DNA from 3 places in the Pseudomonas sp. PS02288 genome. Region 3 is predicted to be linked to each of the others. Evidence: riboswitches for the same ligand, from Rfam matches in the RefSeq annotation. Region 3 holds a riboswitch; each other region holds the start of a gene.
The links. Region 3 has a riboswitch for cobalamin ahead of QMX85_RS10510 (TonB-dependent receptor). Riboswitches for the same ligand answer to the same signal wherever they lie in the genome.
Positions count from the first base shown of each region.

Region 1 (3,268 bases), on a different contig from region 3:
AGGCAAGCGCGTCCTGGTCGCCCAGACTTCCCTGGCGAAGAGCGGCTACCGCCCCTGATCCCTTGCGTGGCCCGGGCTTGCGTCTGGGCCGGGCTGTCGGCAGAGTAGCCGCACTCAGGATAAGGATCGCCCGTCATGGCCTGTCCGGCTCGTCTCTCGCTCATATTCGTCGCTGCTCTACTGGGTGCCTGCGCCAGCAGCCCGCCGCCCTCGGCTCCCCAGCCGGTATTCGTCGATCCCTCCGCACAGTTCTCGCCCTCGTCGGATGACGTGCTGTTCCGCGCGCTCGGCCTCGTCGGCACGCCTTATCGCTACGGTGGCAATACGCCGGACAGCGGTTTCGACTGCAGCGGACTGATCGGCTTCGTCTATCGCGACGCCGCCGGCATCAAGCTGCCGCGCTCCACCGGAGAACTGGTCAACCTGCGCGCGCCCAGCGTGTCACGCGCGGCGTTGCAGCCGGGCGACCTGCTGTTCTTCGCCACCAGTGGCGGACGCACCGTCAGCCATGCCGGCATCTACGTGGGCGAGGGGCGCTTCGTGCATGCGCCGTCCAGCGGCGGCACGGTTCGCCTGGACAGGCTGGCCGATGCCTACTGGCAGCGCAGCTACCTGAGCGCCAAGCGTGTGCTCGACGGCGATCACCTCGCACGCAACCCCTGAACCAACCCTCCACGCCGTGCCCGTGCTCACGCCTGCCGTGCGGCGCCGGGCACCGGCCATTCCAGATCGAAGTGCGAGCCGAGGACAAAGCGGCCATCTAGCCAGTCCCAGCGCTCCACGCACGCCTGTTTGCTACCGGCCTTGCCGACGCGCAGCTTGTTGAAGGAGTTCGGCGAAGTCCCGCGCACCCGCGACGAGAGCGTGGTCCCGGCCTGCACCATCCAGATCTCCCGCGACAGCTGCGGGTACTGCTTGCTCAGGGGCAGCACGTAGGGCAGGTGAATGTGCCCGCCCAGCACCAGGTCGAGCCCGGCCTCGGCCCAGCGGCTGAGCGCGTGGGAGGCGCCGTGCTGCAGGTTGCTCAGGTCGCTGCTGACCATCGCGCCGAACGGCTGGTGTGCCACCACCATGCGCAGCTTGCCGGGCGCCGAGGTGCGCAGGTGCTGGCAGACGCGGCGCACCTGCTCCGCGGTCACCAGGCCATCCTTGTGGCGACGCGGCGCGGTGGTGTTGAGCCCGATCACCAGCAGTTCGTCGTTCTCGAACACCGGTTCCAGCTCCCTGCCGAAATGTCGCCGGTAATTGGCGTACGGCCTTAAGAAACGTTCGACGACGTTGTACAGCGGGATGTCGTGGTTGCCGGGAATCACCAGCGTGTCGGGGATGCCGTGGCGTTCCAGGCGCTGCACGAACGCCTGCGCGGCGGCGAACTGTTCCGGGCGGGCCCGCTGGGTGATGTCGCCGGAAAGAATCAGCAGGTCGGCGCCGTGTTCGCGCACGTGGTCTTCGAGTGCGGCCACCACCTCAGGCCGCTCGGTGCCGAAGTGGGTGTCGGAGATTTGTAGGATCGTCGTCATGGGCGAAACAGTACCTGCCTTGGCCTCGTTCGGGGGACGTAACAGAGGTTTCGATAGGTTCGCTGCGGAAAAAGTCCCTCCCGAAGCGAAATCCCGGTCACCGAACATGCCGGTCAGGTTCTCCCGGATGCCGGCGATTGACGCGTTCCGGCCCAGCCTCTACCCTTCGCGGCTTGCTTCAGGTGCCCCTCCGATCGACGTCGGCGGGGTGAAACAGGGAAGCCGGTGCGTCCTGCCTCGAACCCCGAGAAGGACCATTCCGGCGCTGCCCCCGCAACGGTAGGCGAGTCGTGCGACCGCGTTAACCACTGTGCTCTGCATGGGAAGGTGCGTTCGCCGGAACCCGAAGGTTCCTCTCGCAAGCCCGGAGACCGGCCTGTCGCAGTTCACGGCATCGCGGAGGGCGTTGCTGGGCGTATCTGCCTTTCCTGGCCGCTGCGTCGCAGCTCTCCGCCGCCTTTCCCTGCTTATGTCGTGCGGGTGGCACGGCGGAGACCATTCCTTGAAGCGCACGCCTTTTCTCAGGCCGGCGGCATTTTCGCTGCTGGGCTTTTCCTCGCTTTCCCTGGCCGTAGCGGCCGAACAACCCCTGTTGCTCGACGAACAGGTCAGCACCGCCACGCGCACCTCGCAGGAGGGCATCGCGGCGACCACGGTGATCGACCGCGAGCAGATCGAGCGCAGCCAGGCTACCTCGGTGCCCGAACTGCTGCGCCGCGTGCCCGGCGTCAGCTTGGTGAACAACGGCGGCCCCGGCAAGAGCACCTCGGTCAGCCTGCGCGGCAGCAACTCCAACCATGTGCTGGTGCTGATCGACGGCATTCGCGTCGGCTCGGCGACCACCGGTGATGCCGCCTTCCAGAACCTGCCGGTCGAGCTGATCGAGCGCATCGAGGTGGTTCGCGGCCCGCGTTCGGGGATGTATGGCTCGGACGCCATCGGCGGGGTGATCCAGATTTTCACCCGCAAGGGCAATGCGAACGGCGGCGCCAAGCCATTCCTTTCCGCCGGCTACGGGACCCACGACAGCTACAGCGGCAGCGCCGGCGTTTCCGGTGGCGATCGCGACGGCTGGTACAACCTGGGCGTCAGCAGCAATGCCACCGACGGCATCAGCGCGCGCTCCGCCACGGCCGGCTACGAGCCCGACGCGGACGGTTACCGCGAACTGGCCGGCACCTTCAGCGGTGGCTATCGCTTCGCCAGCGGCCTGGAGCTGGACGGCAACCTGCTGCAGTCGAACTCGCACAACGACTACGATTCCGGCACCCGCGCCAACGCCGACGGCGTGCAGAAGGTCGCCGGCGTCCGCGCCCGCTATCGTCCCCTGGAGCCGTGGCTGATGACCCTGCAGGCCGGCCGCAGCGAGGACAAGAACGACACCTACTCCGGCTCCACCTTCAACACGCGCATCGACACCCGTCGCGACAGCTTCAGCTGGCAGAACGACTTCAGCGTCGCCGCCGGCCAGTTGCTTACGCTCGGCTACGACCACCTGCACGACGAGGTGAACGGCACCACCGCCTTCCGCGAGGATTCGCGCGACAACGACGGGCTGTTCGGCCAGTACCTGGCCAGCTTCGGGCGCAACGAGTGGCAGCTCAGCCTGCGCCGCGACCGCAACGAGCAGTTCGGCAACCACACCACCGGCAACCTCGGCTGGGCGTTCGCGCTGAGCGATGCGCTGCGCTTCACCAGCAGCTACGGCACCGCGTTCAAGGCGCCGACCTTCAACCAGTTCTATCACC
Region 1 is NZ_JASCPA010000012.1:83,445-86,712, forward strand. Features, by position in the region: gene QMX85_RS07645 (C40 family peptidase) at 1-58, shown strand, start outside; gene QMX85_RS07650 (C40 family peptidase) at 136-663, shown strand; gene QMX85_RS07655 (metallophosphoesterase) at 690-1,520, opposite strand; cobalamin riboswitch at 1,684-1,915, shown strand; gene btuB (TonB-dependent vitamin B12 receptor) at 1,990-3,268, shown strand, end outside.
Region 1: linked by a shared signal. The riboswitch ahead of btuB (TonB-dependent vitamin B12 receptor) and the one ahead of QMX85_RS10510 (TonB-dependent receptor) in region 3 are both predicted to bind cobalamin.

Region 2 (3,268 bases), on a different contig from region 3:
CCCTACGAGGCAAGTGAAACTCGGGGTGCGCCTTGGAGCAATCTGCCGGCTGTATCAGACGCTGCGCCTGGCGCGGCTGAAGAACCAGGCGCTGGCGAGGCCGAGGGCGGCCCAGAACAGGGCGTTGGTCAGCAGGGAGGCGTAGATGAACTCCTGTGCCAGGGCTTCGGGCGCCAGGCTTTGGTGGACGTCCGGCTGCGGCGCGCCGATCAGGTGCGGCACCAGCAGTAACGCCAGACCAAGGATGCGCAGCGCCCAGTTGCGGCCGAAGGCTATCAGCCCCAGACCGGCCGCGGTGGCCAGCGCCGTGCCGATCCACCAGTACTGGCGCAGCAGCAGGTCGGCGGCCGCGGTGCCCGGCACTTCCGGCGGCAGGCCGAGGGACGGCGCCAGGTTGAACACGGCGAAACCGCCCAGGCCCCAGAGCAGGCCCTGCCAGGTCCTGCCGGGTGCGCGCAGGGTGTAGAGGCCGGCGAGCATCAGGGCAAAACCGACCGCCACGACCAGGTTGCCGAGGCCGGTGAACAGGGTGCGCTGCAGGCCGTCTTCCGGGCTCCAGGCTTCGCCGCCGTGCTCATGGGCCGCTGCGCCGGCTTCGTGGCTGTGCTCGGCCTGCGCGCTGGCGCCGGCGTTTTCGTAGGTTTCCGCCTTCAGGATCAGCGGGCTGACCCAAAAGCTCTGCAGCAGGGTCAGGAAAATGGCCGCCAGCAGCCCGGAGAAGCCCGCCGTCTGTGCGATGCGCTTGATCATCGGTTCGCTCCTCAGTGGCAGGGGAAGGCGGCACTGTGGCGGGTGTCGTGGGCGGCGTTGTGCACCAGCTCCATGTGCGAGAACCCGGCGAAGTAGATCAGCGCGGCGCCGATCAGGATGCTGCCGACGGCCAGCGTCAGGCGTTGCGAGAGGGGGAGCGTAACGGCGGTGCTGGAGGGCAGCGTGCGGCTTGTCATGATGAAGACCTTCCAATGAGTCGAGTGATCGGCACGCGTGGAAGGACGCAAGACGGGCAGGCGGGGCGCGTGAATGCGGCAATCGCACACGCGGTGAAGCGGGCCTGTTTCCGGCGCGTCCCGCCCACCGCGGGTTGCCAAAGGGATTCCAGGCCGGTCTCCGGGCTGGCGAGGCGGCCTGTACGTGGCGTACAGGCCTGAAGTCTTCACCTTCCCGGATCGCGGTCCAGTGGTATGCCGAAGGCTTCGCTCGCTTACCGTTGCGGGGGCAGCGCCGGACTCGCTCGATCGCCTGGATCGGACCCACCGGCTTCCCGTTTAACCTCGTGGCGTTGACACGAGACACCTGAAAAACACGCGCCACCTCATCACGAAGGTGGTGCCTCGTCAACCGGGCCGGCGTTCGTGCGATTGCCCCGGCCCCGGCGAAAGGCTACCCTGCCGGCCAACGAACAGGTGCCCCGAGCGCGACCGCGCGAGGGGCTGAAACGGGAAGTCCGGTGACCTCGGGGGTAAACCCTTCGAGCATTCCGGCGCAGCCCCCGCTGCTGTAGAGCCTGACGAAACCGCACGATGCCACTGACTCCGGTCGGGAAGGCGCGGTGATCGGATGAAGGCGAGCCAGAAGACCGGCCTGATTCGAGAACAAGGTACGTACCCCGGGGTGTGGGTGGTTGCCGGTGCTGTCGTCTGCCTCGCGCAGCCTTCCTCAGTCTCGTCACCTGCGCGCGATGCCTGCGCATCGCGTCCCTGCCCGTGGTTCGTGCCATCGAATCCTGCCCGCCCGCGCGGCGGCGCATGGGCCTGGAGTGTGCAGCGATGATCGACGAACAGAAGAAGCAGAACCACGCCGAGCGGATGAAGCGCAAGAAGGAGGTGGTCGACGCCGGCATCGAGCGCGCCCAGGTGGAGCGCGGCATCGTCGTGCTGATCACCGGCAACGGCAAGGGCAAGAGCACCTCCGGCTTCGGCACCCTGTACCGCGCGCTCGGCTACGGCCATCGGGCCGGCGTGGTGCAGTTCATCAAGGGCACCCAGGCTTCGGGCGAAGTCACCTACCTGCGGCAGAACGCGCCGCTGGTGGAGTATCACGCGATGGCCACCGGCTTCACCTGGAACACGCAGAACTGGGACGCCGACAAGCTCGCCGCCGACGAGGCCTGGACCCACGCCTCGCGCATGCTCGCCGACCCGCGGCTGAACCTGGTGCTGCTCGACGAGCTGACCTACATGCTCAAGTACAACTACCTCGACCTGGAGATGGTGCTCGACGCCATCCGTGCGCGCCCGGCCAGCCAGAGCGTGATCATCACCGGCCGCGCGGCCAAGCCCGAGCTGATCGAGCTGGCCGACACGGTGAGCGAGATCCGCGACGTCAAACACGCCTACAACGCCGGCGTGAAAGGCCAGGCGGGTATCGATTTCTGATGCGCAACTGGGCGGTTCGGCGAGTGCGTCGGTCTGCGGCGATGGCGCGTATCCATCCTGCGGGCGGCGCCCATGCGGCGGCGCGCCTGCTGGCCTGGCTGCTGCTCGGGCTCGCGCCGCTGGCCGGCGCGGCCCCGTTGCCGACGGTGGTCTCGACCAACCTCTGCGCGGACATGTTGGCACTGAGCCTGGCGGCCCCGGAGCAACTGCTCTCGGTGTCGCGCAAGAGCCAGGACGCGCGGGTGTCGTCGATGCCCGAGCGGGCGCGGCGCTTTCCGGCCAACGATGCCGGCGCCGAGGAAATCATCGCCCTGCACCCGGACATCGTGCTCGCCTCGCGACGCTGGCAGACGCACAACCGCGCCGAGCTGCTGGCCCGCCACGGCATCCGCACCGTGGTGCTGCCGTACCCGACCACCTGGCAGCAGATTTTCGACAGCACCCGCTTCGTCGCCGCGCAGATCGGTCGCGAGGAGGCCGGCGCCGCGCTGGTGGCCGACGTGCAGGCCCGCCTGGCGCGGCTGCGCCAACATCCGCGCCCGTTCAGCGCGCTCTACCTGCGCGCCAACGGCGGCAGCGCCGGCGCCAACACCTACGTCGACAACGTCTTCCAGGCGGTCGGCGTGCGCAACCACATGGCCGACCTCGGCCGCTCCGGCTGGGGCCGCTATGCCCTCGAGGAGCTCATCGCCCGGCCGCCAGACGTGTTCGTCACCGCCGACCTGCTGGTCGACGACGGTTACGCCAAGTCCGCCTATTCGCGGCACCCGCGCCTGCAGCAACTGATGGCCGCCAGACCGGTGGTCAGCATCGGCGGCAACCGCTGGGGCTGCAGCGACTGGCAACTGGTGATCGCCGCGGAAGACCTCGCCGCCCAGCTCGACCGCCTCGGA
Region 2 is NZ_JASCPA010000071.1:7,900-11,167, forward strand. Features, by position in the region: gene QMX85_RS20930 (CbtA family protein) at 55-750, opposite strand; gene QMX85_RS20935 (CbtB domain-containing protein) at 762-947, opposite strand; cobalamin riboswitch at 1,081-1,312, opposite strand; cobalamin riboswitch at 1,385-1,600, shown strand; gene cobO (cob(I)yrinic acid a,c-diamide adenosyltransferase) at 1,770-2,375, shown strand; gene QMX85_RS20945 (ABC transporter substrate-binding protein) at 2,417-3,268, shown strand, end outside.
Region 2: linked by a shared signal. The riboswitch ahead of cobO (cob(I)yrinic acid a,c-diamide adenosyltransferase) and the one ahead of QMX85_RS10510 (TonB-dependent receptor) in region 3 are both predicted to bind cobalamin.

Region 3 (3,268 bases):
AGGTCGTGCTGGTGGGATAGGTCAGCTGGCGCTGAAAGTGGTTTTCCAGGTTCAGGCTGAGCGCCACCAGGTCGGCCTGCGCGGTCCTGATCTTGCTCTTGGTGATATAGCTGGTGTAGCTGGGCAGGGCGATGCCGGCGAGGATCGCCACGATGACCAGGGTGATCATCACCTCGATCAGGGTAAAGCCCGAGTGCGCGCCACGGCGGACAGCCGCGTGCCGCGCACCGGTTTTCGCGAAGGAGAGGATTGCCCGGGGGCAGCGAGCGGCACCGACAATCCGTGCAGGGTTGGTTAGCAGGTGGTTATTCATAAGCCAATCGACCCCCCTTCCCGGCAAAAGGTTGCCTGGGAATTCGTCTTTGAGAAGTAAGCCGTTATTTTTGCTGAATTAGATTTTTTTCAACGGCGGACGGCGGCTTCAACGAAGCGGCAGGAACGGCCCTGAAGCGGGCTTTTTCGGCAGTATGGCGTCTAGCATGAAGGCACGGGGCCAGCGTCTTGGGAGTTTCCCCGGCGTCTTTTCCTGCCGCTGCCGGCCCAGGTCAAATTTTGTCATTTCATGCGGCTGGCAATGTGCGGGGACTGCTGGCAGATTGTCGGTCGCTGTCAGGCCGTCATCCGATCAGGACTTCATGAGCAATTCCTCCCGCCGCACCTTCTGCTACGCCAGTCTGCTGATTCTGGGCATCGCCCTGATTCTCGTCCTGCCGCTCAAACTGTTGCCGAGCCTGCTCGCCGGGCTGCTGGTATTCGAACTGGTGAACAGCCTGGCGCCGCTGTTGCAACGCCTGTTCGCTGGTCATCTCGGGCGTCTGCTGACGGTCGGGCTGCTCGGCGTCATGGTCGTCGGGGTGCTGACGCTGGCGTTCGCCAGCGCGTTCTCCTTCGCCCTGCTGGAACTGAACAATCCGGGACAGATGCTCGGCAAGCTGATGGGCGTGGTCGACCGCGTGCGCGAGCAGGTGCCCGAGGGGCTGGTGGCCTACCTGCCGGCCAACGTCGACGACGTCCGCCTGACCCTGCACGACTGGCTGCGCCGTCACGTCGGCGAGCTGCAACTGCTCGGCAAGGGCGCGGCGCATCTGTTCGTCACCGTGCTGATCGGCATGATCCTCGGCGCCGTGGTCGCGCTGCAGCGCCTGCCCGATCCGCAGACGCTCAAGCCGCTGGCAGGCGAGCTGCTGGTGCGGGTGACGCGGTTCACCGCGGCGTTCCGCAACATCGTCTTCGCCCAGTTCAAGATTTCCCTGCTCAACACGGCGTTCACCGGGGTCTTCCTGATGGGTGTGCTGCCGCTGTTCGGCATTCACCTGCCGCTGACCAAGACGCTGATCGTGCTGACCTTCGTCGTCGGGCTGCTGCCGGTGATCGGCAACCTGATCTCCAACACCGCGATCTTCATCGTCGGTTTCTCGCTGTCGCTCTGGGTCGCCGTGGGCGCGCTGGCGTACCTGATCCTGATCCACAAGGTCGAGTACTTCCTCAATGCGCGGATCGTCGGCGGGCAGATCAACGCCAAGGCCTGGGAGCTGCTCCTGGCGATGCTGGTGTTCGAGGCCGCCTTCGGCATCGCCGGACTGGTCGCCGCGCCGGTCTATTACGCCTACCTGAAGAGCGAGATGAAGGCCCAGGACTGGGTCTGACAGGCGCCGCTCTAGGGCCCGCAGTTCCTGTAGGTGGTGACGAAGAAGCCGGCCGAAGCCGCTCCGTAGGCTACCCGCGCGACCACATCCCGCCTCCGGGCCGACGCAGCGTCCTTGTTTTCCTCGAGGGCGCCGACTAAGGTGCGCGACGTTTTCATTTCCGCCGAGGTACGCGGGCCACAGGGCCGGCGTTAATCGGGAAGCCGGTGCGCCCCAGTCTTACTGGGCAAACCCGGCGCTGCCCCCGCAACGGTAATCGACCGCGATCCGCCCGGATCGCACTCCGCTCAACGGCCACTGTGCGCATGCATGGGAAGGCGAGCGCGAGCCGCGTCGAGAGCCCGGAGACCGGCCACGGCGGAATGCCACTGGTGTTGCGGAGGGCGACACCATCAGGCGTCGGCCCGCGCACGAAACGGCCCGCGTCTGCCTGCCCTCCTCGAACGTCTCGCCGACCTTGAGGATTTCCCATGACGCTTTCCCGCCTCGCCTTGACCCTGGCCCTGCTGCCGACCCTGCCGGCCCTGGCCGAAACCCCGTCGCAGGACGACGCGCTGAAACTCGACGAACTGCTGGTCACCGCCAATCGCAGCGTCGAGGCGCGCAGCCAGAGCTCCGCCGCCAGCACCGTGTTCACCCGCGCCGACATCGAGCGGCTGCAGGCAAGCGACGTACTGGACCTGCTGCGTCATGCTCCGGGTGTGAGTATCGCGCGCAATGGTGGGCCGGGCAGCCTGTCCGGGCTGTTTATGCGGGGCACGAGCAGCGCTCAGACCTTGGTCCTAGTGGACGGCGTACGCATCTCCAGCGCCTCCAGTGGCACCAGTGCATTGGAGAACCTGAATCTCAACCAGATCGAACGTGTGGAGGTGGTGCGAGGGGGCCGCTCCGCACTGTACGGCGCAGACGCGATTGGGGGCGTGGTGCAGATATTTACCCGTCGAGGAGATGCTGGACTGACCCCACGCCTTCACTTCGGGATTGGCAGCCATGGCACCTTCGAGCGCAGCCTGGGCATCGCGGGCGGAGATGAGGAAACCCGCTTCGACCTCAGTGCATCCCTTGGCGAGACCGTGGGCACTCAGCGAACCGACCTTCCCGGAAGCGATGACAGTGCCTACCGCAACAGGGCATTCAGCCTGAGCCTGTCACATCGTTTCAGCGATACGTTGAACGGAGGTATCAGCCTGCTGCGCCAGAGTGGCCAGAGTGAATACGACAACTCCGATTACCCGACCACCCCGGCGGATACCGATTTTGAGCTTTCCAGCGGTAGCGCATTTCTCGAAGCAGAAATGAACGATCAATGGAGTGGTCGTGTTGAACTAGGGCACGCCGAAGACAGGCAGACCTCTCATGCGTCCTATGGAAACTCGGTCTACAACACCTATCGCGACCAGGCATCCTGGGTGAACCAGTTCGAACTCACCGACGCCCAGCGACTCCAGCTGGGAGCCGATTGGTATGAGGACCGGCTAAACAGCGACAACGCTTTTATCAAGGATTCGCGTTGGAACCACGGCTTCTTTGTTCTGCATCGCATCGAGACCGGCAGCTTCTCTACCGAACTGGGTGCACGCTACGACGATAATCAGGCCTATGGCAGCCATACCAGTTGGAAC
Region 3 is NZ_JASCPA010000021.1:8,266-11,533, reverse strand. Features, by position in the region: gene QMX85_RS10520 (type IV pilin protein) at 1-250, opposite strand, end outside; gene QMX85_RS10515 (hypothetical protein) at 636-1,646, shown strand; cobalamin riboswitch at 1,796-2,018, shown strand; gene QMX85_RS10510 (TonB-dependent receptor) at 2,117-3,268, shown strand, end outside.